2 regions of the Oscillibacter hominis genome follow, and region 2 is predicted to be linked to the other one. Evidence: predicted binding sites of a transcription regulator. Region 2 holds the regulator's gene; the other holds the start of a gene.

Region 1 (15,507 bases), 550 kb from region 2:
GAGGCGCTGGCCAGATGGAGCTGCGCCAAGTACGGCCCGGTCTCCCCGGTGGAGTTCATCCCCCTGCTGGAGCAGAGCGGGCTGATCCTGCCGGTGGGGCGCTGGATTTTCCGGGAGGTCCTGTCCACCTGCGTCAGCTGGGAACAGGATGCCCCTGACTTCGCCATCAGCATCAACCTCTCCTATCTCCAGCTCCAGGACGAAAATTTCTGCTCCTTCATGCTGGACACTATAAAGGAGTTGGGCGCCAATCCCCGCCATATTGTGCTGGAGCTGACGGAAAGCTATCTTGCCGCCAACATGGACCGGGTGGCGCAGCTGCTCACCGAAATCCGGCGCAGCGGCATCCGCATTGCGATGGACGACTTTGGCACCGGCTACTCCTCCCTGGGCGTCCTGAAATCCGCGCCCATCGATATTGCCAAGATCGACCGGGCGTTTGTCAAGGGCATCCAGTCCAGCACCTTCGACAGCGCCTTTTTGCGCCTTGTGGTGGAGCTGTGCAGCGTGCTGGGCATCGACACGTGCCTGGAGGGCGTGGAGACGGAGGACGAATTTGACGCTGTGCTCCCAATGTCCCTCAGCTACATCCAGGGGTTTTTGTTGGGCCGTCCCCTGCCCGCAGAGGAGTTCCGCCGCAGGTTTTTGCTTCACTCATAATTTTTAAGGGGCGCCGTATGGATCATACGGCGCCCTTCTCGCGTACAGGGAAGCCATTAAAACGCGAAAAACCGGGCATCTTATCCATATCGCCTCTCCGGGAAAAGTTATTTTCCCGGAAGTAGTATACAAATTTATACAGTCGTGGTATACTAATAGAAATAGGGAATTGGATCGGCTCTGCTGGCCGTCTTTTGAGCTGTTTGGATGCGTGTCGTCCGCAGACGGACAGACTTCGGCATGGTCCTCCCATTTGAATTGTATTGAACCGGTGGTTTCACTCCGGTTTTATAGATGACAATCCCAATCGAAAAGCGGATGCGTTCCCTCTTCCCGACGGCGTAACGGGGCCGGCCGGGAGCGGGCGTCCACTTTCCGCGGTGAAGCTGTGCAGCATCACCGCTTACTTTTGTGCGGCCTTTTCGCGTCTGCTGTCCGGGGGATTCTCTACATATTTTGATAAGCAAAAGGAGTATTCAGAATTTATGGCAGAAAAAATGAAAATCATCCCTCTTGGCGGACTCGACGAGATCGGCAAGAACATGACCGTATACGAATTCGGCGGTGAGATCATCGTGGTGGACTGCGGCATGGCCTTCCCGGGTGACGACCTCTATGGCATTGACCTGGTGATTCCCGATGTGAGCTATCTCATCAAGAACCGGAGCCGCATCCGCGGACTGTTTCTGACCCACGGGCACGAGGATCACATCGGCGCCATCCCCTATGTGCTCAAGCAGGTGAACATGCCCATCTACTGCACCCGCCTCACCGCTGGGCTGGTCAAGCTCAAGCTGGAGGAGCATGGCCTCATCAAGTCCACCAAGCTCATCACTGTGGAGGCCGGCGAGACAGTCCGGGCCGGGAAGTTCAACGTGGAGTTCATCCACGTGAACCACTCCATCGCCGACTCCGTGGCCTTTGCCATCCACACGCACATGGGCACCGTGGTCCATACCGGCGACTTCAAGATCGACTCCACGCCCATCGATGGCGAGGTCATCGACCTTGCGCGCCTGGGCGAACTGGGCAAGGAGGGTGTGCTGGCCCTGTGCGCCGATTCCACCAACGTGGAGCGGCCCGGCTTCACCATGAGCGAAAAAGCGGTGGGCCACACCTTCAAGCGATTGTTCGCCGGCTGCGACCAGCGGATCATCGTCACCACCTTTGCCTCCAACGTCCACCGGATCCAGCAGGTCATCGATGCCGCCGCGGAAAACGGCCGCAAGGTGGCCGTCACCGGCCGGAGCATGGAGAACATCATGAAGGTCTCCACAGAGCTTGGCTATATGAAGGTGCCCAAAAATACCCTGATGGACATTGCCAAGATCAAGTCCCTGCCCAAAAACAAGCAGGTCATCGTCACCACCGGCAGCCAGGGCGAGGAGATGTCCGCCCTGTACCGTATGGCTTTCTCCACCCACAAGCAGATCGACGTGGGCCCCGGCGACAAGGTCATCATCTCCGCCTCCGCCATCCCCGGCAACGAAAAAACCGTCAGCCGGGTGGTCAACGAACTCTTCCGCAAGGGCGTGGAGGTCTGCTACAACCGCAGCGATATGCTCCACGTCTCCGGCCACGCCTGCCAGGAGGAACTGAAGATCATCCACGCCCTGACCCGGCCCCGGTTCTTCGTTCCGCTCCACGGCGAGCAGCGGATGCTGCAAATTCACTCCCGCCTGGCCCAGGACATGGGCATCGAGCCCAACCACGTGGCCATTGCGGAAAACGGCAGCATCATTGAGCTGACTGCCAAGACCATGAAGATCAATGGCTCTGTCCCCTCCGGCGAGGTGTTTGTGGACGGCTCCGGCGTGGGCGACGTGGGCGCGGTGGTCCTGCGGGACCGCAAGCGCCTGGCAGAGGACGGCATGGTGGTTGTGGTGCTGCCCGTATCCGCACAAAACGGCGCGCTGCTCTCCCCGCCCGAGATCATCACCCGCGGCTTCATCTATGTGAAGGAGTCGGAGAGCTTGATGACGGAGCTTCAAAACGTGGCCATGGAGGCCGCCGAGTCCAGCTCCCACAAGCGCCGGGACGACGGCGAGCTGCGGGGCACGGTGAAGTCCGCGGTCAGCAACTACCTCTTCAAAACCACCAAGCGCAGCCCCATGGTCATTCCCGTTGTGACCCGGCTGTGATTTCCTGATTGAATCAAAAAAAGAGGCGCGTCCGGTAAGGACGCGCCTCTTTCTTTTTTGCTGCCGGCTACAGTTCCACTACTGCCGTGGCCGTGTTTTCCCGGAAGGCGGCGTCGTGCTCCACAAAGAGCATGGTGGGCTGAACCTCCCGGATCAGCTCCTCCACCTGCATGCGGGAGTAGATGTCAATGTAGTTCAGCGGCTCGTCCCAAACATACAGGTGGGCGCTCTCAGAGAGGCTCCGGGCGATGAGCACCTTTTTCTTCTGCCCCTCGGAGTACTCGCTCAGGTCCTTTTCAAACTGAACCCGATTGAAGTCCAGCTTGCGCAATATGGCCAAAAACAGCGTCTCATCCACACGGCAGTCCCGGGCATAGGACCGCAGCGATCCCCGCAGCCCTTCCGTGCTCTGGGGCACATAGGAGATGGCCAGCCGATCCGGGACCGTACACACGCCGGTGTGGGGCACTTCCTCCCCGCAGATCAGCCGCAGCAGGCTGGATTTCCCGCAGCCGTTGCGGCCGCTCAGGGCGATCCGATCCCCCCGGTGCAGCGTGAAGCTTACCGGAGCGCAGACCTGGCGGCCGTCATAGGCCACGGACACATCCCGCAGCTCCACCAGCCGGGAAGTGTGGTACGAAAGTGGGTGGAGCTTAAGCGGCTCCGCCTTCTCCACGTTTTTCAAAAGCTCCGTCTTTTCCTCCGCGGCCTTTCTCCGTCGCTGCTCGATGGACTTGGAGCGCTGCATCATCTTGGCCGCCTTGTGGCCCACAAAGCCACGGTCCGGCCGCAGACCGGAGGCATCCGCATGGAACTTCTCCTTCTCCGTCCGGCTTGACCACTTTGCCGCCCGGTCAGCAGCCGACTGGAGGCGGCCGATATCCTGGCGGAGCTGTTCATTGCGCTCCATTTCCCAGGCATCCTGGCGCTTCTTGTTCTCCCACCAGGAGGAAAAGGTCCCCCGCTGCACTTCCACATCGGACCTGTTGATGGAGAGGATATGATCCACACATCCGTCCAAAAAGGCCCGGTCATGGGAGACCAGGATAAATCCCCGTTTTCCCCCAAGGTAGGCGGCTACTGCTCTCCGGGCTTCGGCGTCCAGGTGGTTGGTGGGCTCATCCAGCAGCAAAAACCGGTTTTCCCTGCAAAAGAGGGCCGCTAAGTGTACTTTGACCTGCTCGCCGTTGGACAATGTGGAAAAGGGGCGGAGAAGCACCGATTCGTCCACCTTCAGCTGCCCTATCTCCCGGAGCAGCTCCCACTCCATGGCCTCCGGGCACACCTGGGCCAGCACGTCCGCCGTGGGGAGCGACGGGTCTTCCACCGGGGTTGGAAAGTAGTCAAAGCCCACCGGGGCATCGATGGAGCCCTCATAGTCATACTCCCCCTGAAGCAGGCGCAGCAGCGTGGTCTTGCCCCGTCCGTTGCGCCCGGTGAGTCCTAATTTCCAGTTGGTATCGATCCGGAAGCTGACATCCTCAAAAATAGAATCATAGCTTCCCTCATAGGCAAAGGTGAGATTATTCACCTGAATCATAGACATATCTGCATTCCTCCTTGGCCCCGCGTCTGCGGGCGTAAAAAATGAGCTGCAGGAAAGCGATCTTTCCCGCAGCTCACAGCAACGCCAATCCGCCCTCATCCGGGCGCACGCATCCTATGGCAAAAAGAAGATACCGTTCACTTTCCTGCTTGCGCGCCAAGGCATACTTCCCCCGGCGCTTTCTTTTCAGCAAGAAATGTGACGCATCTTCCCAACTCCCATCTCTTTGAATTTCGGACAAACGTCCGCTTCCCCTGTATTGTACCGGTCCTTCCCCGCCCTGTCAATGCCTACTTCAAAATCCGCCCGGCGTTGAGGACCTGTACGGAAAAGAGCAGCAGCACATCGTCCGCCGCTTCCAAATCCACGTACTGGGGCAGCAGCTCCGGGGCGATGTAGCGCAGATCCACCAGGGTGATCTTGCTGTACCCCTCCAACAGGAGCGGCGCAATGGAGCTGCCGAAAGAGTCCCGGAAGAGCACCAGCTCCCGCTCCTCCTCCGCCAATGGGTTCTCCACCGTCAGCACCGCCTGGGGCCCGCCCAAAAAGATGTTGTAGCCGTCCAGGGACTCCTCCCACTGGTTCAGGGTATAAACCGGCAGTGTGGCCGCTGCCTCCGCACTGGTGACCACCGCCCCCTCCGTCGCGGGACTGGTGAGATAGGTCAGCGTCTCCGGCTTTGCCGGAAGGCCGGAGGCGCCGAAGTAGGCTCCTGTGAACCCATCGATCTCATGGGCTGTGTACCGCCCAGGGTCTGTCCCCTGCAGGCCAAAGCTCTTAAGCAGCGCGTCTGCGGCCGGGAAGAGGCGCTCCTGCCGCCAATGGGTGTCCGTGGCATAGTAGTCCTCCAGGCGCAGCACATCAAAGAGATCCACATACTCCGCCTCGTCGCCCAGCGAGTCCGCCATCCGCTCCACCAGCCGTTCGTAGTCCAGCCCCGGACGGCCCTCCCCGGCGTAGTACCCCTTGTCGGGAATCACTGCCCAGCGGAGGCTGGTTCCCTTTAAAAAGTCCTCATATACGCCGGCCAGGCGGTCCGCGGCGTAGCCCACCTGCTTTTCATCCAGTGGATACTCCATCTTGCAGAGCACATCCCCGGCCTGATAATAGCCGCCGTTGTCCAGCCGTCCCATCACCTTGGTGGAAAACCAGCCCTTTGCCGTCCGCAGCTCCCGGCGCAAAGGCATTTGGTCGGCAAAGTAAACTTCCAGCCCCTCTCCGTATTCCCTGCTCCAGGAAAGTTGCGGGAGCGTTTGGAGTTTGCGCCGCTCTGCCCGGGAGCTCTCCTGATCCGGCAGCAAAAGCCCTGCAAGGGAAAAGCCAAGGACCATCAGCCCCAAAAGAGACGCGGTCAGGATTTGTTTCAGCTTGTCCATTCCTTCTCCTCCCTACAGTGTAAACCAGGCTGGTGGTACGCCTTCCGCCAAAAAGCCCGTGACCAGCGCCAGCAGCGCGGCGGCGGCGACCGGCTCGGCCAGGGCCATCCACTTTTGCCCGGAGAGCCATTGGTAGATGCGCCGTGGCACGGGCGTTGCGCCCAATGCGGCAGCGATCAGCAGCACGGCGGCGCTTTTCAGCTGATAGAGCCCTTCCGCACTGACCAGGGGAACGCCTCCCCAGCCCATCAGAGCGCCCAAATCCCCAAGCGCTCCCAAGGGGCCGTCCCCCATCAGCGCCACGGAGCCCACCGTGCACAGCGCCAGCACCCAGACCCTGCCCAACGGGCCGCGGAGCGTTCCAAAGCGCTTTTCCGCCATCAGGGCCGCGCCCCAAAGCGCGCCCCAAAGGAGCCCGTTCCAGCCCGGCCGGAGCCACAGCCCCACCAGGATCACCGCAGCCTCCCCGGGCAGCACGCAGCGCAGAAGGCCGTTCACAGACATCATCCACCGGTCCTGGAATTCCAGTGGGGAAGCCGCTGTCAGAGGATAGCGGAAGTTATCCGGCAGGCGGAGCCCAAAGAGCTGCCCAAGCCCGGAAGAAAGATCCGCCCAACCGGAGAGGAAGTGGTAGCTCCCCAATGTCACCGCTCCGGCATACAGATAGGCGTGGAGCACGCTGGCCTCTCCGGATACGCGGGCAGCTACTTCCCACAGGAGTCCGGCCAAAATCACCTGCTTTCCCAGGCCGCACACCGCTTTTCTGGCCCCGTCGGCGGCCGTTTCCCAGGAGCGGGGCTGCTCTTCTCCGGGCAGGCGCGCCACCACGCCCCCTGCCAGAGCCGGGAAGCAGCCGGCCAGGGCCGCAAAGGCCAAAAGGCTCCCCACCGGCTCAGCCCGGCCCCGGAACACGTCTATCTCCGCCCCAATCAGGGCCAGTGTGTAGACGGAGAGCCCCAGCGGCGCGCTCCATTGGGGCTGCGGTGCCTTCAGTGCCTCTGCTAAAAAGCCGCCATAGCGCAGGGCCAGCAGCGCCAGGAGATGGGCGGCAACAAGGCACGTCAGCAGCACCCGCCCCTTTGCCGTGCCTCTATTTTGGCGGAGCACAATGCAGCCCCTCCACCCCAAAAGGATGCTTGCTATCAGCAAAAGCAGGGCGAACGGGCCGCCAAAGGCGCAATATAGGGCGTTGGCCCCGGCCAGCACGGCGCTGCGCCACCGCCTGGGGGCCAGATGAAAGGTGAGCAGCATCAATGGCAAAAAGGCGTACAGAAATGTGAGGGACGAGAGTTGCATATGGTCGTTTCCTTTCACTCAGAAAAAACAGCCCCTCCCAAGGAAGAGGCTGTTTTGAGGAGGTTTTTACAGGGCGTCGAAGTTGGCGGCAATGGCGTCGGCGGTGGCCGTATCGGACATCACCAGCAGAACCAGGTTCCCATTGGTTTTGACAATGGTCTTTTCCGCCTCCACACAGATCCATTTCCGGGGATCGGCGTTGTCCTTCACCTGCTTGGCGATTCCCTCCACGTCGGAGCCGTCGCTCAGCCGCATCAGCACAACGGAGTGGGCGATGGAGCCGATCATGGCGTCGGCGCTGACAGCGGAGGCGCCCTCGGGCTGATCGATGAAGAGCATGTAGGGGAAGCTGTCCCCGGCCAGCTCGCTGATGCTGTAGTTGGGGGTCTCCACACCATCCAGGATAGTGCTCATCAGGTCGCTGAGGCTCTCTTCCGAAGAGGAGGAAGAGGAGGAAGAGGAGGAGTTGCCGGAGGAGGCGCTTCCGCTGCCATTGGGCTTGGATGCGCTGCTGGAGGAGGAGCCGCCGGAGGGCTTGGCTGTATTCTCCGGCTTGGAGGCATTTCCGCCGGAGGGCTTGGAGGTGCCGCTCCCGCCGCTGGGCTTGGAGGCCGGGGGATTCACCGGCTTTGCGTCGCCGGCAGGGTCTGAGGCCGGGGGCGAGTCCACATCACCCGCCTCTTCACCGGCGAGGGGCGCATCGGAGGAGTCAGGCTCTCCATCCTCCATATCGCTCACACCGCCTGTGACGGGCAGGCCGCTGGACGCAGAGGAGCCCGCGCCGGAGGAACTGGACGAGCCGCTGTTGTCGCTGCCGCAGGCGGCCAGAGAGAATAACAGGCTCAGGCTCAGCAGCAGGGCAAAGAGTTTTTTCATGTCGTTGATTTCCTTTCTTTGTTGTTCCTGTTTCCCTTAGACGAATCCAACGGAAAAAAGTTCCCAAAAAACAGCAGGCGGGTTTCCCCGCCTGCCATGCCAATCTTTTTTACTTATCGGATTCCAACAGCACCTGGGCGGAGGCGGCAAGCCCTGCCAGACCCTGAATCTCGGAGGGGATGATGATCTTGGTGGCCTGGCCGTCCGCCACCTTCTCCATCGCCTCCAGCGCCTTGAGCTTGACCACCTGGCTGTTGGGAGCGGCCTCATTCAGCAGCTTCAGGGAGTCGGCGGTGGCCTGCTGCACCTTCATGATGGCCTGGGCCTCAGCCTCTGCGGCCATGATGCGGGCCTCCTTTTCGCCCTCGGCCTTCAGGATGGCGGCCTGCTTGGCAGCGTCTGCCCGCAGGATGGCGGACTGCTTCTCGCCCTCAGCCACCAGGATCTGACTGGCCTTCTGGCCCTCGGCCTGGAGGATGGACTCGCGGCGCTCACGCTCCGCCTTCATCTGCTTCTCCATGGCGTTTTGGATTTCCTTGGGCGGGATGATGTTCTTCAGCTCCACCCGGTTGACCTTGATGCCCCAGGGGTCGGTGGCCTCGTCCAGGATGGCGCGCATCCGGGAGTTGATGATGTCGCGGCTGGTCAGGGATTGATCCAGCTCCATGTCACCGATGATGTTTCGCAGCGTGGTGGCTGTCAGGTTCTCAATGGCGTTCATGGGGTGCTCCACGCCGTACGTATAGAGCTTGGGGTCGGTGATCTGGAAATAGATCACCGTGTCGATCTGCATGGTGACGTTGTCCTTGGTGATCACAGGCTGGGGCGCAAAGTCCGCCACCTGCTCCTTCAGGGATACTTTCTTGGCAATGCGCATAATAAAGGGGACCTTAAAATGCATGCCCACGTTCCAAACGGTGTGGAAGGCGCCCAGGCGCTCCACCACATAAGCCCGGGACTGCTGGACAATATGGATGTTGGTGATGATGAGCAGAACGATCAGCAGCACCAGCACCAGTACGGGGATCCATCCCAAACCATTCATTTAACTACCTCCAATTTTTCACTTAATTTTACAAAGAGCCGGACGCCCTCCATTTTCACAATCCGAACCTGCTCACCCGCCGGGATCACCGTGCCGTCGTCGCTGCGGGCGGTCCAGGTCTTGCCGTCCACATACACGGCGCCGGTGGCGTTTTCGTTGTTGATGTCCTCCGTCACCTTGCCGGTTTCGCCGATCACCCTATCCAGATTGGTGGGCACGGCTTTGCCGCGGGCGTATTTTTTCACCAGCGGCCTTGTCGCCGCCAAGGCTATGGCGGAGACCGCCACAAAGAGGATGACCTGCACAAGTTCACTGGCTCCGGCGATGGCTGCGATCAGCGCCGCCAGGGACCCGGCCACAAACCAGATGGAGACCAGCCCCGCCGTCACCGCTTCCACCACCGCGAACACCACGATGGCCACCAGCCAAACTATCGTCATGACAGGAATCATGTGTTTCTCCTTTCTTACAGCACTTTTTCCTATAGACGCAGTATACCATATCTTTTGTTTCATTTCCACCGGATTCTTTTTAAGAAACTGTTATCATTTTCCCGTTTCTCCAATTTGCACTTTCCCTTCCCTTTTGTTATACTGTTTCTGGAAATTAATCCTGATGCTGTTCCATGCATATTACCGATCCAATTTGAATGCGCCGGGTGAATGCGCGGCGTCACATCAGACTCTCCATACGCCGCTGGTGGAGTCTTATTTTTTCTGCACAGCGGCAGAATGGAGCATATTATGACAATAACGCTGACCGTCCCCTGCCTCTTTGGACTGGAGAGCCTGGTGGCCGACGAGATGAAACGCCTGGGCCTTCGCGAGGTCCGCGCGGAAAACGGCCGGGTTCACTGCCTGGGTTCCGAGGCCGACATCCCCCGGCTGAACCTGAACCTGCGCTGTGGCGCCCGGGTGCTGATGGAGCTGGGCTCCTTTCCCGCCGCCACCTTTGATGAGCTTTTTGAGGGCGTCCGCGCCCTGCCCTGGGAGGACTATATCCCCCGGGAGGGCGAGTTCCCCGTCAAGGGCTATACCCTGAACTCCATCCTCCACTCGGTCCCGGCCTGCCAGGCCATTGTGAAAAAGGCCTCCGCCAAACGGCTGGGGCAATCTTACGGCGTGGAGACGCTGCCGGAGACCGGCAGCCGCTACCAGATTCAGTTCTCCATCATCAAGGACGTGGCCACGCTGTATCTGGATACCTCCGGGGACGGCCTTTACAAGCGGGGCTACCGGGCCCGGAACATGGGTGCGCCGCTGCGGGAAACGCTGGCAGCCGCCCTGGTGACGCTGTCCCGCTACCGGGGCCGCGACCCCTTCTGCGACCCCTTCTGCGGCTCCGGCACCATCCCCATCGAAGCCGCTCTCATCGCCAAAAACAGGGCGCCGGGCCTGGACCGCAGCTTTTCTGCCCAGCGCTGGAAAACCCTGCCCTCCCGCCTCTGGACCGACGCCGCCCAGGAGGCCATGGACCGGGAGTTCCACGGCTCCTACGACATCTGGGGCGGCGACATCGACCCTGCGGCGGTGGACCTTGCCCGGCACAACGCGGAGCTCGCCGGAGTGGACGACTGCGTCCGCTTTGAGGTGGCCGACGCCGCCGCGTTCCGCCGCGAAAGCGAGTACGGCCAGCTGGTCACCAATCCCCCCTATGGCGAGCGGCTTATGGAGCGCTCGGAAGCGGAAGCCCTTTACAGGGTGTTCGGCAAGGCACTTCTGACGCTGCCTCCCAAGTGGCGGGTGGTGGTACTCTCCTCCCACACGGAGTTTGAGCGCTCCTTCGGCCGTCCGGCAGTGAAAAAGCGTAAGCTCTACAACGGGATGATCAAGTGTGACGCCTTCTTTTACGGAGGAAAATAACTACTATATGTAATTTCCGGTCGAATGTTTACGAACCGTATTGGATTTTGGCCGAAAGGAGGACCTATGAAGCACATCTTCATCATCAATCCCAGCGCCGGAAAGCGCAGCCAGGCCAGCCGTATTCTGGCCATGGCGGAGAATCTTCGCCAAAAGCACGGGCTGGACTGTACCTGTATGCTGACCCAGAGCCCCGGCCATGCCACGGAGCTGGCCCGTAAGGCGGCGGAGAGCGGGGAACCCATCCGCCTTTACGCCTGCGGAGGCGACGGCACCGTCTATGAGGTGGCCAATGGCGCCGCGGGCTTTGAACATGTGGCTGTGACCTGTATCCCCGTGGGCACGGGAAACGACTTTCTGAAAAACTTCGGAGAGGACATGCCCCGCTTCTCCGATGCGGAGAACCTCTGGGACGGCGACGTCTTTCCCCTGGACCTCATCGAGTGCAACGGCAGGTACTGCACCACCATCGCCTGCTCCGGCATCGACGCACGGGTGGCAGAGGATGTGCATACATACGGCGACTATCCGCTGCTCAGCGGACGGGGCTGCTACCTTGCCTCCGTGGCCGTCAACCTTCTCTTCAAGGGCATCGGCCAGCGCTGGACCGTCACTGTCGACGGGGAAGAGGTGACCGACGAGTTCGCCCTGGTGGCCACCTGCAACGGCCGCTACTATGGCGGCGGCTCCACGCCGGTGCCCGAGGCCCGGATGGACGACGGCGTGCTGGAGACCATCCTGGTCAAAAAGGTAAGCCGCCCCACCTTTGCCCGGTTTTTCCGGCCCTATTCCGACGGCCAGTACGCCCGCTTCCCCTCCCTGGCCCGGGTGGTCCGGGCCAGGGAGGTCCGCATCCACTCCGACGCTGAGGAGATCGTCACCTGTTTGGACGGCGAATGCTTCCGCTCCCACGACGTGACAGTGCGCCTGGCCGACAAGCGGCTCAACTTTTTCGGTCCCAAGGGCTGCGACTGCAACAAAACCGCCCGCTGAAGACAGTCCATTCACAAATTCTTTACAGAATTTCTCCCGCTACCCCCTTTACAAATGGAAAACAATGTACTATGATAGCAGCGTTAGCACTCAGGAAGCACGAGTGCTAACGCTGATTTCGTTCATTCAAAAAATTATATCATACAATAAGGAGGCAATTTTCATGAAACTCACCCCGCTTGCAGACCGCGTCATTTTGAAGATGGTAGAGGCTGAGGAGACCACCAAGGGCGGCATCATCCTCACCGGCTCCGCCAAGGAGAAGCCCTCCGTGGCCGAGGTCATTTCCGTGGGCCCCGGCGGCGTGGTGGACGGCAAGACCATCACCATGACCGTCAAGGCCGGAGACAAGGTCATCACCGACAAATACGCCGGCACCAAGGTCACCCTGGAGGACGTGGAGTACGTGGTGGTTCGTCAGGGCGACATCCTGGCCATCGTGGAATAACATCCTGCTGTCCGGCCAGAGTCCGGCGGCCGCCTCAGCTCGGCGGCAAAAAAGAGATCAAAAAATCAAACTCTTCTATTTTGGAGGTAATGAATTATGTCTAAGCTGATTAAACGCGGTGAGGATGCCCGCAAGGCGCTGGAGACCGGCGTCAACACCCTTGCCGATACCGTAAAGGTCACCCTGGGCCCCAAGGGCCGCAACGTGGTCCTGGGCAAGAAGTTCGGCTCTCCCCTGATCACCAACGACGGCGTCACCATCGCCAAGGAGATCGAGCTGGAGGATCCGTTTGAGAACATGGGCGCCCAGCTGGTGAAGGAAGTCTCCACCAAGACCAACGATGTGGCGGGCGACGGCACCACCACCGCCACACTGCTGGCCCAGGCCATGATCCATGAGGGCCTGAAGAATCTGGCCGCCGGCGCCAACCCCATTGTCCTGAAAAAGGGTATGTCCAAGGCCGTTGAGGCCGCTGTGGCCGAGGTCAAGAACCTGGCCAAGACCGTGGACGGCACCAAGGACATCGCCCGCGTGGGCGCCGTCTCCTCCGGCGACGAAGAGATCGGCAAGCTGATTGCCGAGGCCATGGAGAAGGTCAGCGCCGACGGCGTCATCACCATCGAGGAGTCCAAGACCGCCGAGACCTACAGCGAGGTCGTGGAAGGCATGCAGTTCGACCGCGGCTATATCACCCCCTATATGGTCACCGACACCGAGAAGATGGAGGCCAACCTGGACGACGCCTATATCCTGATCACCGATAAGAAGATTTCTGTCATCGCCGACATCCTGCCCATCCTGGAGCAGCTGGTCCAGGCCGGCAAGAAGCTGCTGATCATTGCCGAGGATGTGGAGGGCGAGGCCCTGTCCACCCTGATTGTCAACCGTCTGCGCGGCACGCTGAACGTAGTGTGCGTCAAGGCCCCCGGCTTCGGCGACCGCCGTCAGGAGATGCTGCAGGATATCGCTACCCTCACCGGCGGCACCGTCATCAGCGAGAAGGTGGGCCTGGAGCTGAAGGAGGCCACCATCGACATGCTGGGCCGCGCCCGTCAGGTCAAGGTCACCAAGGAGACCACCACCATTGTGGACGGCTCCGGCGACTCCCAGGCCATCAAGGACCGTGTGGGCCAGATCCGCAGCCAGATTTCCGTCACCACCTCTGACTACGACCGCGAGAAGCTCCAGGAGCGCCTGGCCAAGCTGGCCGGCGGCGTAGCCGTCATCAAGGTCGGCGCAGCCACCGAGACCGAGATGAAGGAGAAGAAGCTCCGCATCGAGGATGCGCTGAACGCCACCCGCGCCGCTGTGGAAGAGGGCGTGGTTGCCGGCGGCGGCACCATCTTTGTCAACGTCATCCCCGCCGTGGAAGCCCTGCTGGGTGAGGTAGAGGGCGATGAGAAGACCGGTGTGCGCCTGATCGCCAAGGCTCTGGAGGCCCCCATCCGCCAGATTGCCGCCAACGCCGGCCTGGACGGCTCCGTCATCCTCGAGAAGGTCCGCGAGTCCGGCAAGAAGGGCTACGGCTTCGACGCTTATCAGGAAGAGTATTGCGACATGGTCGCCAGCGGCATCATCGATCCCGCCAAGGTGGCCCGCTGCGCTCTGGAGAATGCCGCTTCCGTCTCCGCCATGGTTCTGACCACCGAGTCCCTCGTGGCCGACAAGCCCGAGCCTCCCGCACCCGCCGCGGCCCCCGGCATGGGCGACATGGGCGGCATGTATTAAAAAATACCGCAATCCCTTGAAACGCCTGGGTTTCAGCGTACAGAAAGGTGAATTTGCGCTACACTTACGCCACAGACAAAGCGCAGGATAGGGTAATAAAAGGCCGACACTCACGATTGTGGGTGTCGGCCTTTTTGCGTCGAAGTATCATGTCTAAACACGCTCTTGCCCTTCTTTTCCATTTGTATTATAGTAGAGGTAGTCGTAAATGTGCAGTAGCGGAGGAATCGACAGATGGCAAAGAATGAGAATCTGCATAAAGCCAAGGACGCGAAAAAAGACGAGTTTTATACACAGTATGAGGATATACAGAGTGAACTCAACCATTACGAAAAGCATTTTAGGGGCAAGACAATCTTTTGTAACTGTGATGATCCTTTTGAGAGTAATTTTTGTAAATTCTTCCTGCGGAATTTTAATTACCTCGGCTTGAAAAGATTGATATGTACTTCTTACAGCACCTCGCCTGTGATCGGGCAGCAGCTTACGCTCTTTGACTGGATGGACGAGCCTGTTGTGCGGGGAAACGGCTATGTTATGGACATCAGAGAAGTGCCGATGGCAAACGGCAGGGGCGTTTCCGACGCGGATATTGACGCACTCTTGAAATCCAAAAAGCGCGGGGTAAAAAAGTTAAAGGGCGACGGGGATTTTCGCAGCGAAGAATGCATCGAATATCTCAAACAGGCGGACATTGTTGTTACGAATCCGCCGTTCAGCCTGTTTCGGGAGTATGTTGCACAACTGATGGAGTACGGCAAAAAGTTTTTAATCATAGGAAGCAAGAATGCGGTTACATACAAAGAAATTTTTCCGCTTATTAAAGAGGATAAATTGTGGCTTGGCTATGGTTTCAGAAAAGACGACGCTTATTTTCGGATCCCTCTTGAGAGAGCGGCAGGGTATGCCCCTGGTGTATATAATCCGACCACAGGGCTTGTTCATTTCCGCAACTGTACTTGGTATACAAATTTGGATATCCAAAAGCGACATGAAGAATTAACGCTATTTAAGCGATATTACGGCAACGAAGAAGAATATCCCCATTATGCGAATTACGATGCAATAGAAGTATCGAAGGTCAGCGACATTCCATGCGACTACTATGAGGAAATCGGCGTCCCCATCACTTATCTGGACAAGCATAACCCAGACCAGTTTGAAATTATCGGGGCAAGCCGCTGGTTGGGAAAACCCATGTCGGAAATTGCGCCAAAAGGGACTTATGTAGCGGGCGGAGTGCGTTTCTATTTGCCTGTTGAAAGTTCACAAACTGTTAATGTAGAGAGAGAGAGAGAGAGAGAGAGAGAGAGAGAGGCGACAGACGCTCTACCGTTGCCTCTACGACCGGATCGCCATCAAGCGCCGCAAGGTACAGTCGGCTGTATGACAGAATTGTTATCAAGCGTAAGATGTAGCGGGATAATGGGCGTACCCATTACTTTTTTAGACAAGTACAATCCAGAGCAGTTTGAAATTATTGGTTGTGCTGATTATACGGGAAAATATGGCTCTGATGAAATTGGAATTGAAAGA
Region 2 (15,507 bases):
CAGCCGGGGATGGAGCAGCGGCTCGCCCATCACGTGAAAATAGAGGTAGCGTGTCTTTCCCCTCAGGCGGGAGAGCACCGTGGAAAACTCCCCCTCCTGCATGTCCCGAAGGGGCCGCGCCGTGCCGGGGCAAAATGCGCACCGGAGGTTGCAGCGGTTGGTGATCTCCACATAAATCCGTTTGAACATGACTCTCCTTCCCGGCTCCAGCTGCTGGAACCTTTTGATGCTGCCTATGATTATATCAAACCTTGCGCCCTTTTTCCACCCGCGTTTGCCTTTTGCTCCCCTCCCGCTGTGCTTTGGAGAACCAGAGCCCGGCATTTCCCGCCTGGTAACGGCTTTTTCTCAAATTTGAAAATTTCTCTTGACCTTCCCCCGGCTGGAAGGTATATAGTTAGGTCAGCCAAGGAGGTGAAGATTGCTGAAAATCAACGAAGTGGAGGCCCTGGTGGGCATCACGAAAAAGAACATCCGATTTTATGAGCAGGAGGGCCTGCTCAATCCCCGGCGCAACAGTGAAAACGGGTACCGGGACTATCAGGAGGAGGATGTGGAGGCGCTGCAGCGGATCAAGCTGCTTAGGAAGCTGGGCCTTCCTCTGGAGGAAATTCGGAAGATGCAGAGCGGTGCCCACACGATAAGCGACGGCATGCGGCGTCACCTGGTGACGCTGGAGCGTGAGATCAAAAACCTGGAGCAGGCCACGGAGCTGTGCGCTTCCTTGCAGGAGCAGGATCAGCCCCTGAGCAGCCTGGATGCCGGAGCGCTGCTGGTCCGGCTGGAGGAGATGGAACGGGAGGGAACCACCTTTATGGATAAGCAGAAAAACGACACCAAGCGCATCCGCTATGTGGCGCCGGTGGTCATCGCGGTTTTGATGACCGTCCTGATGGGCGCCCTGGTCTGGCTCTTCGTCTGGGCAGCGAAAACCGATCCCCATGGCGCGCCGCCCATGCCGCTGCTTGCGCTGCTCATCGCCATCCCCGTGGTGGTGATCCTGGGCGTGGTGCTGGCCATGATCCTCCGCATCCGGGAAATTGGAAAAGGGGAGGAAGACGATGCCAGAAATTATTGAGGCCGCGAAACGGCACCGCCGCCGTCAGGCCGTTTTATCCGCCCTGGTCAACGGCTTTTTGCTGCTTTTTTCCGCGGCCGTGCTGCTCATTGTGCGCAGCAGGTTTGACCTGAGCGGCTTTGTATCCGGCCTGCTGGCATTTTTTGCGGCAGCCAACACAATTTGCATCATTCCGCTGCTCTACAGCCTGCGGGAGAGATTACAGGAAATTCAAGGAGGAGAAGAAGATGAAGCTCGTCACTATTGATTACATCCCCGGTCAGGATTTTGAGGCCATGGACATCGTAAAGGGCACCGTGGTCTACAGCAAAAACTTCGGCCGGGACTTTATGGCCGGCATGAAGACCCTGGTGGGCGGCGAAATCGTGGGCTACACGGAGATGCTCAACGAGGCCCGCCAGATCGCCACCAAGCGCATGGCCGATGCGGCCGAGGCCCTGGGCGCCGACGCCGTGGTCAATGTCCGCTACGCCTCGTCCTCGGTGATGCAGGGTGCCGCCGAGGTGGTAGCCTATGGCACCGCCGTCAAGTTCAAATGATCCGCGTCACCTACATCGGCCACTCCGGCTTCCTGGTGGAGTGGCCGGAGCAGTACTGGCTCTTTGACTACTACAACGGCACGCTTCCGCCCCTATTGCCGTCCAAGCCCCTGCTGGTCTTTGCCAGCCACCGCCACGCCGATCACTTCAACCCGGCCATCTTCCGCCTGCCCCACCCGGATGTGCGCTACATTCTGTCCAAAGACATCCGCCTGACGGAGCGGAAACGGGAGGAATACGGCGTGCCGGAGGGCGCGGAGATTTTGTCCCTCAGCCGGAGGGAAACAGTGAACCTGGGGCCACTGAGCGTCTGTACCCTTCCCTCCACCGACGAGGGCGTGGCCTTTCTGCTCACCTACAACGGCCGCCGGGTCTATCACGCCGGCGATCTGAACTGGTGGGCCTGGGCCGGGGAGAGCGAGTCGTACAACCACAACATGGAGGCCAACTTCAAGCGCTTCATCGAACCCCTTCGGGGCGTCCATCTTAATCTGTGCTTCGCTCCCCTGGACCCCCGGCAGGAAGGCGACTACGCCCTTGGCCTCTCCTATCTCCTAAAGCTGGCCCAGGCCGACCACGTCTTTCCCATGCACCTCTGGGACGACTACGGCCTGATCGAGACCTTCCGCGCCGCCTATCCTCAATTGAGCGGCCCGGTGGTCTCCATCACCCACCAGGGCCAGAGCTGGGACCTCACATAAAAAGTGCGTTCCGCGCTTTTTCCCGCGGGGTCCGGCCGCCATGGTGTCCGTCCGGCTAATCAGTGCGCTATGCAATCCAGCCCAACACAGGGCATCTCCTCAGATGCCATCAAACCGAAAGAGCCGCCGTGAAGCAATTCACAGCGGCTCTTTTGAAGAGGATCCCTTTTCAGAAAGTGCTTTACAGGGCGGGATAGGCCTTGCGCACATAGCTGTTGCGGCGCAGCACGCCGGTGAGCAGCGTGGCGGCCACCAGGCCGAAAGCTCCCTGGAGGAGGTTGGCCGGGATGCCCACCGCCGCGCCCAGGCCCTGGCCCAGGAGCGCCGCCTCAAAGAGGAAGTAGCCGAAGACCATAATGAGCTCGGAGGGCAGTCCGGAGAGGATCAGCCCTGCCTTTTTATGGCCCATGGCGCGGTACATCAGCCCGGCCACCAGGCCCATGCAGCCCTTGATGATCAGCGTGGCCGGCACCCAGGCCATATAGCCGGCCCAGAAATCCGCCAGCGCGGAGCCAATGCCCCCGGCCAGCATCCCGTACACAGGCCCCAGCAAAAAGGCCGACAACAGCACGATGGTGTCTCCCAGGTTCACATACCCGCCGGTGGGGGTGGGAATCCGGATCACGTAGGTGGCCACCATGGTCAGGGCCGCCAGCAGAGCGGTCATCACGATTTTTCTTGTCTTGTTCTCTTCCATTGCAGCGCTCATTCCTTTCCCGGCCCCGGCTTTTGATTGGGGCTGGATCATTTTGGTATGGCCATTTTAGTCCAGATGTGGTATGATTGAAATGTCCACTTTATGAATATTTTATAAGGTCAGATGAGGAGGCGCGGCAGATGCTGACATATGATATGGACAACCGGGGGACGGAGACGCTGCAAAACCATCTCTACCGCTGCATCCGGGAGGACATCCGCAGCCGGCGCCTCTCCCCTGACGAGCGGCTTCCCTCCAAGCGCGGCCTGGCCCGCCACCTGCACATCAGCGTCATCACGGTGGAAAACGCCTACGCCCAGCTCACGTCGGAGGGTTGGCTCTACGCTCTGCCCCGGAAGGGTTTTTTTGTCTCCCGGGTGGAGCACCCGCCGGAGGACCTCCGCTACGCCCCGCCCGGCGTTGCGCCTCAGCCGGTGGCGGAGTACCGGCTGGACCTGGGGCGGGGCCGGGTGGACCCCTCCCGCTTCCCCTTTGCCACCTGGTCCCGGCTGATGCGCCAGGTGCTCTCGGAGCAGGACAAGAAGCTTCTACTCCCCATCCCCAGCCAGGGCGTGGAGGCGCTGCGCGACGCCATCGCCGCCTACCTCCATAGCTTCCGCGGCATGGAGGTCTCTCCGGAGCAGATCATCGTGGGCGCCGGTACGGAATACCTTTATCAAATGATCACCCTCCTTTTAGGGCGGGGCCTCCGCTTTGCCGTGGAGGACCCGGGCTACTCCAAGCCGGAGCGCATCTACCGCAGCAACGGCGTGGACTGCGTCAGCGTGCCCCTGGACGAGTGGGGGATGAGCGTTTCGGCCCTGGGTCGCTCCGGGGCACAGGTGGCACACGTCTCCCCGTCCCACCACTACCCCACCGGCATCTCCATGCCCATCGGCCGCCGCCAGGAGCTGCTGCGCTGGGCCGGTACGGAGCGCTACATCTTAGAGGACGACTACGACAGCGAGTTCCGCTTCACCGGACACCCCGTCCAGACCCTGCAGAGCATCGACCGTCAGGGGCGGGTGATTTACCTGAACACCTTTTCCCAGACCATCGCCCCCTCCATGCGCATCAGCTACATGGTGCTGCCGCCCCGGCTGGTGGAACGCTACCGGCGGGAGCTGGGGTTTTACGCCTGCACCGTGCCCAGTTTCGAACAGTTCGCCCTGGCCAAATTCATCGCCGGAGGATACTTTGAAAAGCACCTGAACCGGATGCGCCTTTTTTACCGCACCCGGCGGGAACAGGTCCTTTCCGCCTTCCGCTCCAGTTCTTTCGCCCACCGGATCACCTTGACGGAGCGGGGCGCCGGGCTCCACTTCCTCCTCAAGCTCCAGACCGAACGCAGCGACGAGGAGCTGCGCAGCAGGGCACTGGCCCTTGGCATCCATCTGAGCTTTCTCTCGGAGTACACCCGCCGGGGCGGCTTTGAGCACACGCTGGTGATCAACTATGGCGGCGTGGAGCGCCCGGAGGAGGCGGTATTGGCGCTGGCGGAGGTCTTTGCGGAATAAGAAAAAAGAGATGCGGATTGTTCCGCATCTCTTTTTTGATCATGGTTGCTTACGGCAGCTGCAAATAGTCGCCGGTCTCCAGTGCCGTCCCCTCCACTACCAGCGTCACCTGATCGGAGACGGCGGCCACGCGCTCTCTCAGCACCGCCGCCTCTTCCGCCGGGGCCGCAACATAAATCCGATCCACTATAGCCGCCGCGTCGCTCAGGTCCTGCCCCGACACCTGGTCGGTTCCAACGGTGAGGGTCTGGGCGCTCAGCTCCACGGAGAGCTTTACGTCATACTCCTCCAACGCATCCGCCATACCCTGGAGGAAGGCGCGCAGGTTCACGGGCTGTTCCACCGATCCGTACTCGATCTTATTCAGCTTTCCCTCGGTGGGATAGCTGAAGTCTGTCAGGAGGATTTCGTCAAAGCCCAGGGCCGCGCACTCCCGGGCAATCTCATAGAGATAGGCCCGGGCCCCCTCCTTGCCGGGGTCCAGCCACTGGGTGTTGTTCCCGTCGTAAAAAATATATCCGCCCGTATTCTTCAGCCCCGCGCCGTCCATGTTGGCGTTGGCATAGAGGCTGTCGCGGAAGCAGGAGAGCCTGGCGATGCTGTAGTACTCCTCGCTGCCCAGAAGCCCTTCCAAGGCGGTCATGCTCTGTTCATTGCCCTGCACGGCGCCGGAGGAGACCGCTGCTTCCACCCTGGAGTCATACAGCAACTGCCCGCCCGCGGCCTTCATGGTCACCGCAAAGGCATTCTGGCCGCCAGCACGGAGGGCCGAAACAGCCTGGGTCCAATCGCCTTCCAAACTCCCGTCGGGCAGCTGGAGGATATGGAGTTCCTCCACATCCTTTCCCTCCGGCTCGGAGATGATGATCTGCAGGTCCTCGTCACTGACCGGCGGCAGGCTGGAAGACCCGTCCGGCTTCATCCAGGGTAGCTCCAGCCGCACGGCGCCGCTGTCGTCATATACGATATACTTTTGCAGGAACAAGAAGGTGCAGGCCGCCAGAAGGATCAGCGCCAGGAGGATCGCCAGCGCGATTTTCCAGCGGGGCACCCGTCCCCGGTAACTGCTGTAGCCCCTTGAACCTGCCATAGAACCTCTCCTTTATTCCTCGATGGCGTCCAGTTCCGCTACGCGGCGGGCATGGCGCCCTCCCTCAAATTCCGTGGTCAAAAAGACCTCCACCATCCGTTCGGCCAGGTTCCGGCCGGTGAAGCCCGCGCCCAGGGCCAGCATATTGGCATTGTTGTGGCGGCGGGTCATCTCCGCCTGCAGGGAATCGGCGCAGTGGGCGCAGCGGATGCCCTTTACCTTGTTGGCGGCAATGGAGATTCCGATGCCGGTGGTGCAGATGACAATGCCCATCTCGCACTGGCCGGAGGCCACCGCCCGGGCGGCCGCCTCGCCGTAGATGGGGTAATCGCAGCTCTCAGTGGAGTAGCAGCCGAAGTCCTCATAGTCATAGCCTAATTTTTTCAGCAGCTCTGCAATGTGGCACTTGAGTTCGTAGCCGCCGTGGTCAGAACCTAACGCGATCTTCATATCGGTTTCTCCTTCTTTCACAATGGTTCGCTTCCCTATTTTATCCGCTTTTTCCGCATTTTGCAAGCAGGACGTTTACAGGTCGTGCCACTGGGGCCTTCTGCAGGAAAAGCAGCAAAAGCGGGTGAACCCGCACCTTTTCAGCAGCTCCTGATTTTGGCGGAGGGCGCAGCCCACATACTCCGGCGTATGCGCGTCGCTGCCCAGGGTGATGCGCTCGCCCCCCAGGCTGCGGTACATCCGCAGCCACTTTTCGCTGGGCAGCGGCTCGTTGCCCCGGTTGGTGTTCAGCTCAATCCCGCAGCCATTGGAGATCAGCGCCCGGAAGATGGCCTCCAGCCGCTCTTCAAAGCCGTCGAAGGTCATGTGCATGCCGTGCTTCTCATTCAGATACCGCAGCGGCAGTGTCAGATGGCCCAATACGTCGAACTGGCCCCACTCAGCCAGCAGCAGCACCTGATCCAGGTAGTCCCCAATGGCAAGCCGGGCCTCCTCTTCACTTTTGCAGTCGAAATAATAGAGGCTCCGCCGGCCGTAGGCCTCGGACAGGGCGTGGACGGAGCCGATGACAAAATCCAGCTCCGGCGCCTGGGCCATCATCCGCTCCGCCGCGGCAAAATCCGCGTTGGCTCCGCCTAACTCCGCGCCCAGCCTCAAAACAATGGGCTGGCCCTCCATCTCCCGCCGCGCCGTTTCAAAGGAGTCCTTTAGGGCGGCCCAGTCGCAGCTGGGCCTGATCTCCCCAATGGGCGCGGTCTCTATGTGATCGGTAAAACACATCTCCTGCACTCCCGCGGCCACTGCTGCCCTGGCCATATCGGCCATGGAGCAGCGGGCGTCCGGGGAGCACAGGGAGTGGGTGTGATAATCTGCCAGGTACATGCCGTTCCTTTCCCGCGTATCCTTCTGTTTGATTCATCCTGGGGACATGGATTGCCGCGAAAAGATTGGTTATTTCTTGAACTTCTTGAAGAAATTCCGGCGCTGTTCGTAGTTGTTCTCCCCAAGGGTGTCGGCAAACTTCTTCAGCGCTTCCTTCTGCTCCCGGTTCAGGTTGCGGGGCGTCTCGATATACACGGTTACGTACTGGTCGCCCCGGCCCCGGCCGTTGAGGGAGGGGATGCCCTTGCCCTTCAGCCGGAAGGTGGTGCCGCTTTGGGTCCCCTCGGGCAGGTCGTATTTCACCTTGCCGTCGATGGTGGGAATCTCCAGCTCTGCGCCCATGACCGCCTGGGCAAAGGTGATGGGCGCTTCGCACAGCACGGAGGTGCCCTCCCGGCGGAAGATGGCGTGGGGCTTTACGGTGATGGTGATCAGCAGGTCGCCGCTGGGCCCGCCGTTGCGTCCCGCGTCACCCTGGCCCCGGATGGAGATGGTCTGGCCGTTGTCGATGCCGGCCGGGATAGCGGCCTCAATGGTCCGGCGCTTGCGCACCATGCCGCTGCCGTGGCACTCGCCGCAGGGCTGGTGGATGATCTTGCCCGTGCCGCCGCACTTGGAGCACGGCGACGTGCTGGCAAAAACGCCCATGGGCGTCTGACGCCGGGTCTGGACCGAGCCGGTGCCGTGGCACTCCGGGCACACCTCCGGCGTGGAGCCCTCGGCGCAGCCATTGCCATGGCAGGTGGGGCAGGACTCCATCCGCTCCGCCGTCACCGCCTTCTGGCAGCCAAAGGCCGCCTCTTCAAAGGTGATGGCGATGGACATGCGGATGCTGTCGCCCCGCTGGGGCGCGTTGGGGTTGGTCCGGCGCGCACCGCCGAACCCTCCGCCGAAAAAGCTGCCGAAGAGGTCGCCCAAGTCCCCAAAGTCGAACCCCGCGCCGCCGTAGCCTCCGCCGCCGGCCCCAAAATTGGGGTCCACACCGGCGTGGCCGTACTGGTCGTAGCGGCTCTTCTTCTCCGGGTCGGACAGGATTTCATATGCCTCGTTGATTTCCTTGAACCGGGTCTCCGCCGCCTTGTCACCGGGGTTCAGGTCGGGATGGTTCTCCTTGGCCAGCTTTCTATATGCCTTTTTGATCTCGGCATCAGAGGCGCTGCGGCCCACGCCCAACACCTCGTAATAATCTCGTTTTTGTTCTGCCATTTGTCGCGCAAGGTTTGCCGCGCAACAGCTCCGCTCACATGGAAGCCGCCGCCTGCCTCCCCGCTCCTCCTCTCTGTCCCGGCTCCGCCGCGCTGGGCTTTGGGCCGGGAATATACAGGGGATTATGCGGAGCCGCTGACGCGGCTCCGCATAATACATTACTTGTTCTTGTCGTCCTCATCCACGACCTTGTAGTCCGCGTCGTAATACTGGCCGCCCTGGGCGCCCGCGTCCTCGCCGCCCGGCTGCGCTCCGGCAGCGCCCTGGGGATTGGCCTGCTGGTACAGCTTTTCGCTAACCGCATAGAAGGTCTGGGTCAGCTCCTCGGTGGCGGCCTTGATGGCGGGGATGTCCGTGCCCTTCAGGGCCTCCTTCAGCTTGTCGATGCCGGACTGGACCTTGGCCTTCTCATCGGCGGGAATCTTGTCGCCCATTTCGGAGAGGGTCTTCTCGCTCTGGTAAACCATCTGGTCGGCCTGGTTGCGGGTTTCCACCTCTTCTTTCAGCTTGGCGTCCTGAGCCGCGTACTGCTCCGCCTCTTTGACCGCCTTTTCAATGTCCTCCTTGGACATGTTGGAGGAGGAGGTGATGGTGATGTGCTGCTCCTTGCCGGTGCCCAGATCCTTGGCGGAGACGTTGACGATACCGTTGGCATCGATGTCGAAGGTCACCTCGATCTGGGGCACGCCGCGGCGGGCCGGGGCGATGCCGTCCAGGTGGAAGCGGCCCAGGGACTTGTTGGCCGCGGCCATCTCCCGCTCACCCTGGAGCACGTTGACCTCCACGGAGGTCTGGTTGTCGGCGGCGGTGGAGAAGATCTGGCTCTTCTTCACGGGAATGGTGGTGTTGCGGTCGATAAGCTTGGTGAACACACCGCCCATGGTCTCAATGCCAAGGGACAGCGGAGTGACGTCCAGCAGCAGCAGGCCCTTCACGTCGCCGGTCAGCACGCCGGCCTGGAGGGCGGCGCCCATGGCCACACACTCGTCGGGATTGATGCCCTTGAAGGGCTCGGAGCCGGTGAACTTCTTCACAGCCTCCTGCACGGCGGGGATGCGGCTGGAGCCGCCCACCAGCAGGACCTTGGAGAGGTCGGAGGGCTGCAATCCGGCGTCGGACATGGCCTGGCGCACAGGGCCCATGGTGGCGTCCACCAGATGGGCGGTGAGCTCGTTGAACTTGGCCCGGCTCAGCGTGACGTCCAGATGCTTGGGGCCGGTGGCGTCAGCGGTGATATAGGGCAGGTTGATGTTGGAGGTGGTGACGCCGGAGAGCTCGATCTTGGCCTTCTCGGCGGCTTCCTTCAGGCGCTGCATGGCCACCTTGTCGGTGGAGAGATCCACGCCGTCGGTGCGCTTGAACTCGCTGACCAGGTACTTCATGACACACTCGTCGAAGTCGTCGCCGCCCAGGCGGTTGTTGCCGGCGGTGGCCAGCACCTCGATGACGCCGTCGTCAATTTCCAGGATGGAGACGTCGAAGGTGCCGCCGCCCAGGTCATAGACCATGATCTTCTGGGCGGTCTCCTTGTCCACGCCGTAGGCCAGGGCCGCGGCGGTGGGCTCGTTGATGATGCGCTTGACCTCAAGGCCGGCGATCCTGCCGGCGTCCTTGGTGGCCTGGCGCTGGGAATCGGTGAAGTAGGCGGGGACGGTGATGACGGCCTCGGTGACCGGGCTGCCAAGGTATGCCTCGGCGTCGGCCTTCAGCTTCTGGAGGATCATGGCGCTGATCTCCTGGGGGGTGTAGGACTTATTGTCCACGGTGACCTTGTAGTCGCTGCCCATCTCACGCTTGATGGAGGCGATGGTGCGGTCGGGGTTGGTGATGGCCTGGCGCTTTGCCACCTGGCCCACCATGCGCTCACCGGTCTTGGAGAACGCCACGACGGACGGCGTGGTGCGGTTTCCTTCAGCGTTGGCGATGACGACGGCCTCGCCGCCCTCCATCACTGCCACGCAGGAATTGGTTGTACCTAAGTCGATGCCGATTACTTTAGACATAGCTGGTTCCTCCTATTTGAATCATATATATTATCCATTTTTCTATTTCAAACTGCCTTTTGAAGGCGGCGGTTTACAAATTTAATTGGCCACCCGTACCGTGGCAAAGCGGAGCACCTTATCCCCCAGCATGAAGCCGGCCTGGAACACATCCGCCACCACGTTTTCGCCCAAAGACTCGTCGTCGATGTGCATGACCGCGTTGTGCCTGGACGGGTCAAATGGCTGGCCCAGGGCCTCGATCTCCGTGACACCCATGGCCTCCAGGATTCCCTTGAACTGGGCAAAGATCATCTCCATGCCCTTCTTGTGGGGGGAGTCGCTCTGGTCGTCGGTCTTCAGAGCCCGCTCCAGGTTGTCGTACACGGCCAGGAACTTTTCAATGGTGTCGCCCTTGGCGTCCTGGTAGATGGTCTCCTTTTCCCGGGTGGTCCGCTTGCGGTAGTTGTCGTATTCCGCGGCCAGACGTGTGTACTGATCCTTGGCGGCCTCCAGCTGCTTGGCCGCGAGCTCCATCTGTTCCATCTGCTCCCGGGTCAGGGTGTACTTTTTCTCCTTGTTCTTTTTGGGCTTGGCGGCTTTGGATTCCTCCTTGGGCTCCTGCGCCTCCTGGCCGCCTTCCTTGCTCTCGGGAGATACCGGCTCCTCCGGCGTCTGGTTCTTGTTCTCTTCACTCATGAGATTTATCCTCCGGTAATTCGTTTTTGCCAAACATCCGGCTCAAGCCGTCGGCAAAACAGCTCAGCCTCGCCGCCACTGTGGCGTAATCCATCCGGGTGGGCCCCACCACGCCGATCAGGCCCCGCATGTTGTCGCCGATGTCATAGCTGGCCACCACCACGCTGGTGTCCTGCAGCGCCTCACTGACGTTTTCCGGGCCGATGAGGATTTTCATGGGATCGTCCTCGTCCGGGCCCGGCAGGTTTTCCTTGTCCTCGGAGAGGAAGCTCATCAGCTGGTGGGCCTTGTCTGCATCGCGGAACTCCGGCAGCTTCAGGATCTGGCTGGCGCCCAAGGTCCTGACCTCTTTGCGCACCGCCTCCTCCAGCACACGGGTGGCATAGGCCACAATCTGGCTCAGCAGCAGGAAGAGCGGCGGCGGCACCAGCTCGGAATCGTCCATCAGCCGGCGGTTCATCTCCTCCGGCGAGGCGCCGGTAAAGCGCTTGTTCAAAAGGTTGACCAGCACCGGCAGCTGGTCGCTCCCCACCTTCAGCTGCATGCGCAGCAGCTGGGACTTCACACGGTCGTCGTTGGTCATCAGCACCAGGATGCAGTTGGAGTCGTCCACACTCAAAAGGTCGAACCGGCGCACCCGGATCTGGCCCTTGCCCGCGGTGGCCACATAGGCCGGATACCCCTCAAAGGAGGAAACCACCTGGCCCGCCTGGGCGATCACACGGTCCAGCTCCTCCATCTTGATCTGGAGGGCCTGGTTGATGCGCTGGGTCTCCTGCATGGATAGCCGGTGCTGCTCCATCAGCTCATTGACGTAAATCCGATAGCCCCTCGGGGTGGGAATCCGTCCGGCAGAGGTGTGGGGCTGTTCCAGATAGCCCAGCTCCACCAGGTCTGAAAGCTCATTGCGGATGGTGGCGGAACTGACCCGCCCCTCCATCTGGGCCGCAATGGCCTTGGAGCCAACCGGCTCTGCGGAGTCCACATAGTCCTCCACAACGATCTTCAGTATTTGCTTTTTCCGGTCGCTTAACTCCACGGCACTTCCTTCTCTTGCATCAAATTGAATTAGCACTCCATCTTCCTGAGTGCTAAAGCTAATTTACCACCACTTCCCGCCCTTGTCAATGCATGGATATAAACAAATTGTAAACAAAAAACAAGGAAAGCATGAACATTGCAAAACTGGAAAATGGTACCTCTTTTGATCTGCGGGCCAAGGTTTCAGTGGCAAAGGCGGAGCGGTTGTGCTACGATGAGGATATCCAAATCTCCCGCACGGAGAGAATTATGATGGAAGGTGATTTTCCATGAAACTTGTCGATCTCAACTGCGACCTGGGGGAAAGCTTCGGCGCCTACACCATCGGCGCCGATGAAGCGGTCTTGGGCTATGTCACCTCCGCCAACATCGCCTGCGGGTTTCACGCCGGGGATCCGCTGGTGATGGAGCGCACCGTGGCCATGGCCGGGGAACGGGGGGCTGCCGTGGGCGCTCACCCCGGCTTTCCGGACCTGATGGGCTTCGGCCGGCGGAACATGTCCCTCTTGCCCGCCGAGGCGGAGGCCTGTGTGGCCTACCAGATCGGCGCCCTCTGGGCCTTTGCCCAGCGCTCCGGCCTGCGGCTGCAGCACGTAAAGCCCCACGGGGCCCTCTACAACATGGCGGCTAAGGACAGAGCTTTGGCGGATGCCGTTGCCCGTGGAGTCTCCTCCGTGGACAAAGAATTGATCCTGCTGGGCCAGGGGTTCCTTCTGGACGCGGCCCGCGATGCGGGGCTCCGGTCCGCAAGCGAGGTCTTTGCCGACCGGGCCTACCAGCGGGACGGCACCCTGGTGCCCCGGAGCCGGGAGGGCTCCGTCATCCGCAGCCGGGAAGAGGCCATTGCCCGAACCCTCCGCATGGTGGAGGAAGGGCGCGTCACCGCCATCACCGGAGAGGACATCCCCATCCGGGCCGACTCCATCTGCATCCACGGGGACAGCCCGTCGGCCCTGGAGTTTGCCCGCTCCATCCGCTCCGCTCTGGAGCGCCGGGGCGTGGCGATTGTCCCCCTGAGCCGGGTGGTCTTATAAGGAGGCGGCGGATGGAACGGTTTTTACCCGCGGGCGACAGCGCCGTCACCGTGGAGTTAGGCGATGCGATTTCCCCTGAGATCAACGCCCGGGTGCGGTCGATGCAGACGGCCGTTGAGAACAGCGGCATTCCCGGCATTCGGGAGACAGTGCCCGCCTACTGCTCCCTCACCATCCACTACGACCCCTGCCAAATCCTGTTCGGCCCGCTGGTGGCACGGCTGCGGGAGCTTGCCGCCGCCCTGGACACGGACGCGGCCTTCCCGGGCGAGGTGGTGGAACTGCCAGTGCTCTACGGCGGTGAATCCGGGCCGGACCTGGGCACCGTGGCCCGATACGCCGGGAAAACGGAACAGGAGGTCATCGCCCTCCACAGTGAGGCGGAATACCTCATCTATATGCTGGGCTTTACCCCAGGCTTCCCCTACTTAGGAGGCCTGAACCCGGCCATTGCCGCGCCACGGCTGGAGACGCCCAGGCTGCGCATCCCGGCTGGCAGCGTGGGCATCGCCGGAAGCCAGACCGGCGTCTACCCCGTGGCCTCCCCCGGCGGATGGCAGCTGATCGGCCGCACCCCGGTCTCCCTCTATGATCCCGCCCGGCCGGAGCCCATTTTGCTCCGGGCCGGAGAGTACATCAAATTCCGGCCCATTGACAAGGAAACCTTTCGCACCATCGCCGACCAGGGCGCGTCCTATGTCTGCCGCCGATCCGTCCATGAGGAGGTGAGGCTGTGAGCATCCGGGTGGAACAGGGAGGCCTTCTGACCACGGTACAGGACATGGGCCGCACCAACTACCAGCAGTATGGCATGGTGGTGGCCGGGGTGCTGGACCCAAGGGCCGCGGCCCTGGCCAACTTCCTGGTGGGAAACGGGGAAAACGAGGCCGTGCTGGAGGTCTCCCTCTTAGGGCCCCGGCTGCTCTTCACCCAAGACAACTGCATCGCCCTCACCGGCGGCGACCTGGGCGCGGAGCTGGACGGGGCGCCGGTACCCCGGTACGCGGCCGTGGCGGTGCGCTCAGGGCAGACCCTTTCCTTTACCGGCCCCAAAAGCGGCTGCCGGGCCTATCTGGCCTTTGCCGGCGGATTGGACATCCCGGTGGTCATGGGCAGCCGCTCCACTTACCTCAAGGTGCAGCTGGGCGGCTTTCAGGGCCGGCAGCTGAAAGCAGGCGACGAGATTGCCTTCCGCGCGCCCAGGCCCTTCCTGCCTAAGATGAGCAAGCGGCGCCTGACGGAGGCCGCCTCCTCCCCCACGCTCCGGGTGATCTTGGGGCCCCAGGACGACGCCTTCACCCCGGAGGGACTGGAGACCTTCCTCTCCTCCGAGTATACCCTCACCAGCCAGTTTGACCGCATGGGCTGCCGGTTGGACGGGCCGGTCATCACCCATCGGGCTGGGGCGGACATCCTCTCCGACGGCATCTCCTTCGGCGCGGTGCAGGTGCCCTCCAACGGGAAGCCCATCCTCATGCTGGCGGACCGCCAGACCGTGGGCGGCTACACCAAGATCGCCTGCGTCATCTCCGCCGACTTCTCCGCCCTGGCCCAGGCCAAGGCTGGCGACCGGTTCCGATTCGAAGCGGTGGCCATGGAACAGGCCCAGGCTTTGTACATCGCCCAGCGGCAGGAGCTTGAGGCCATCGACCGCAGATTCAACGCCGGAGTGTTCCGCCGGCTCTTCCACCGATGAAAGGAGCGATTGGATGGAACAGAATCTTACCCCCCTTAAGGTCCGGCACTTGGCCCGCAGCGGCCGCCTGACCTCTCCCACGGCGGGCCTGTGCCCCGGCTACGCCCAGGCCAACCTCATCATCCTGCCCGGCCGGTGGGCACGGGATTTCCGGGAGTACGCCCGGCGCAACAGCGCCCCCTGCCCGGTCCTGGAGGTGCTGGAGGGCTCTCCCAAAACCCGCCTCATGGCCTCAGACGGCGACATCACCACCGACTTTCCCGCCTACCGCATCTACCGCGGCGGCGTCCTCTGCCAGGAGGAGAGTGACGTATCCGCCCTTTGGCAGCCGGACTTTGTGGGCTTTCTCATCGGGTGCAGCTTCTCCTTTGAGGAGGCCCTGCTCCGCGCCGGGATCGAGATGCGCCATATCTCCATGGGCCGCAACGTGCCCATGTACAAGACCAGCATCGCAACCCAGCCGGCCGGCCCCTTCCGGGGGCCCATGGTGTGCAGCATGCGGCCCATGACCCCGGAGAAGGCCCGGCTGGCGGCGGAGATCACCGCCCGTTTTCCCCATGTCCACGGCGCTCCGGTGCAGATCGGCCATCCGGAGGAGATCGGCGTTTTAGACCTCTCCCGCCCGGACTACGGCGATGCGGTGGAGGTGCGGCCCGGCGAGGTGCCGGTCTTCTGGCCCTGCGGCGTGACGCCCCAGGCCGCGGTGGAGGCCGCAAAGCCGCCCATCGCCATCACCCACGCCCCGGGCCACATGTTCGTCACTGACGTGAAAAACGATTTGCTGGATGAGCTGCTCTCCGCCCATCAGCCATAAAAAGGCGCCAGGCCAAATTGGCCTGGCGCCTTTTTTATCCGCACAGCGTCTTTTCCTCCTTCAGCAGCTGCATCAGCGCCC

What was found. The regulator HrcA, encoded in region 2, represses chaperone genes, less so after heat shock. The targets are predictions, from matches to a motif close to TGTTAGCACTCNNNNNNNNNGAGTGCTAACA.
Region 1: H8790_RS10615 (co-chaperone GroES) is a predicted target of HrcA. The motif match lies at 11,877-11,907, and genes of this name have one in related genera.

Annotation. Positions count from the first base shown of each region.
Region 1 covers NZ_CP060490.1:2,116,847-2,132,353, forward strand. Annotated here, with positions in the region: gene H8790_RS10565 (bifunctional diguanylate cyclase/phosphodiesterase) at 1-660, shown strand, start outside; gene H8790_RS10570 (ribonuclease J) at 1,146-2,801, shown strand; gene abc-f (ribosomal protection-like ABC-F family protein) at 2,869-4,347, opposite strand; gene H8790_RS10580 (DHHW family protein) at 4,638-5,723, opposite strand; gene H8790_RS10585 (MBOAT family O-acyltransferase) at 5,736-7,019, opposite strand; gene H8790_RS10590 (hypothetical protein) at 7,086-7,895, opposite strand; gene H8790_RS10595 (SPFH domain-containing protein) at 8,005-8,940, opposite strand; gene H8790_RS10600 (NfeD family protein) at 8,937-9,392, opposite strand; gene H8790_RS10605 (THUMP domain-containing class I SAM-dependent RNA methyltransferase) at 9,684-10,802, shown strand; gene H8790_RS10610 (diacylglycerol/lipid kinase family protein) at 10,869-11,795, shown strand; gene H8790_RS10615 (co-chaperone GroES) at 11,959-12,243, shown strand; gene groL (chaperonin GroEL) at 12,340-13,971, shown strand; gene H8790_RS10625 (adenine-specific methyltransferase EcoRI family protein) at 14,206-15,507, shown strand, end outside.
Region 2 covers NZ_CP060490.1:2,665,322-2,680,828, reverse strand. Annotated here, with positions in the region: gene H8790_RS13140 (radical SAM/SPASM domain-containing protein) at 1-189, opposite strand, end outside; gene H8790_RS13135 (MerR family transcriptional regulator) at 422-1,078, shown strand; gene H8790_RS13130 (hypothetical protein) at 1,062-1,325, shown strand; gene H8790_RS13125 (YbjQ family protein) at 1,306-1,617, shown strand; gene H8790_RS13120 (MBL fold metallo-hydrolase) at 1,614-2,318, shown strand; gene H8790_RS13115 (ECF transporter S component) at 2,500-3,015, opposite strand; gene pdxR (MocR-like pyridoxine biosynthesis transcription factor PdxR) at 3,156-4,532, shown strand; gene H8790_RS13105 (putative glycoside hydrolase) at 4,582-5,622, opposite strand; gene rpiB (ribose 5-phosphate isomerase B) at 5,635-6,072, opposite strand; gene H8790_RS13095 (histidinol-phosphatase HisJ family protein) at 6,148-6,954, opposite strand; gene dnaJ (molecular chaperone DnaJ) at 7,024-8,160, opposite strand; gene dnaK (molecular chaperone DnaK) at 8,319-10,163, opposite strand; gene H8790_RS13080 (nucleotide exchange factor GrpE) at 10,245-10,841, opposite strand; gene hrcA (heat-inducible transcriptional repressor HrcA) at 10,834-11,880, opposite strand; gene H8790_RS13070 (hypothetical protein) at 12,012-12,155, shown strand; gene H8790_RS13065 (LamB/YcsF family protein) at 12,152-12,916, shown strand; gene pxpB (5-oxoprolinase subunit PxpB) at 12,928-13,653, shown strand; gene H8790_RS13055 (5-oxoprolinase subunit C family protein) at 13,650-14,612, shown strand; gene H8790_RS13050 (putative hydro-lyase) at 14,626-15,426, shown strand; gene H8790_RS13045 (DUF4392 domain-containing protein) at 15,461-15,507, opposite strand, start outside.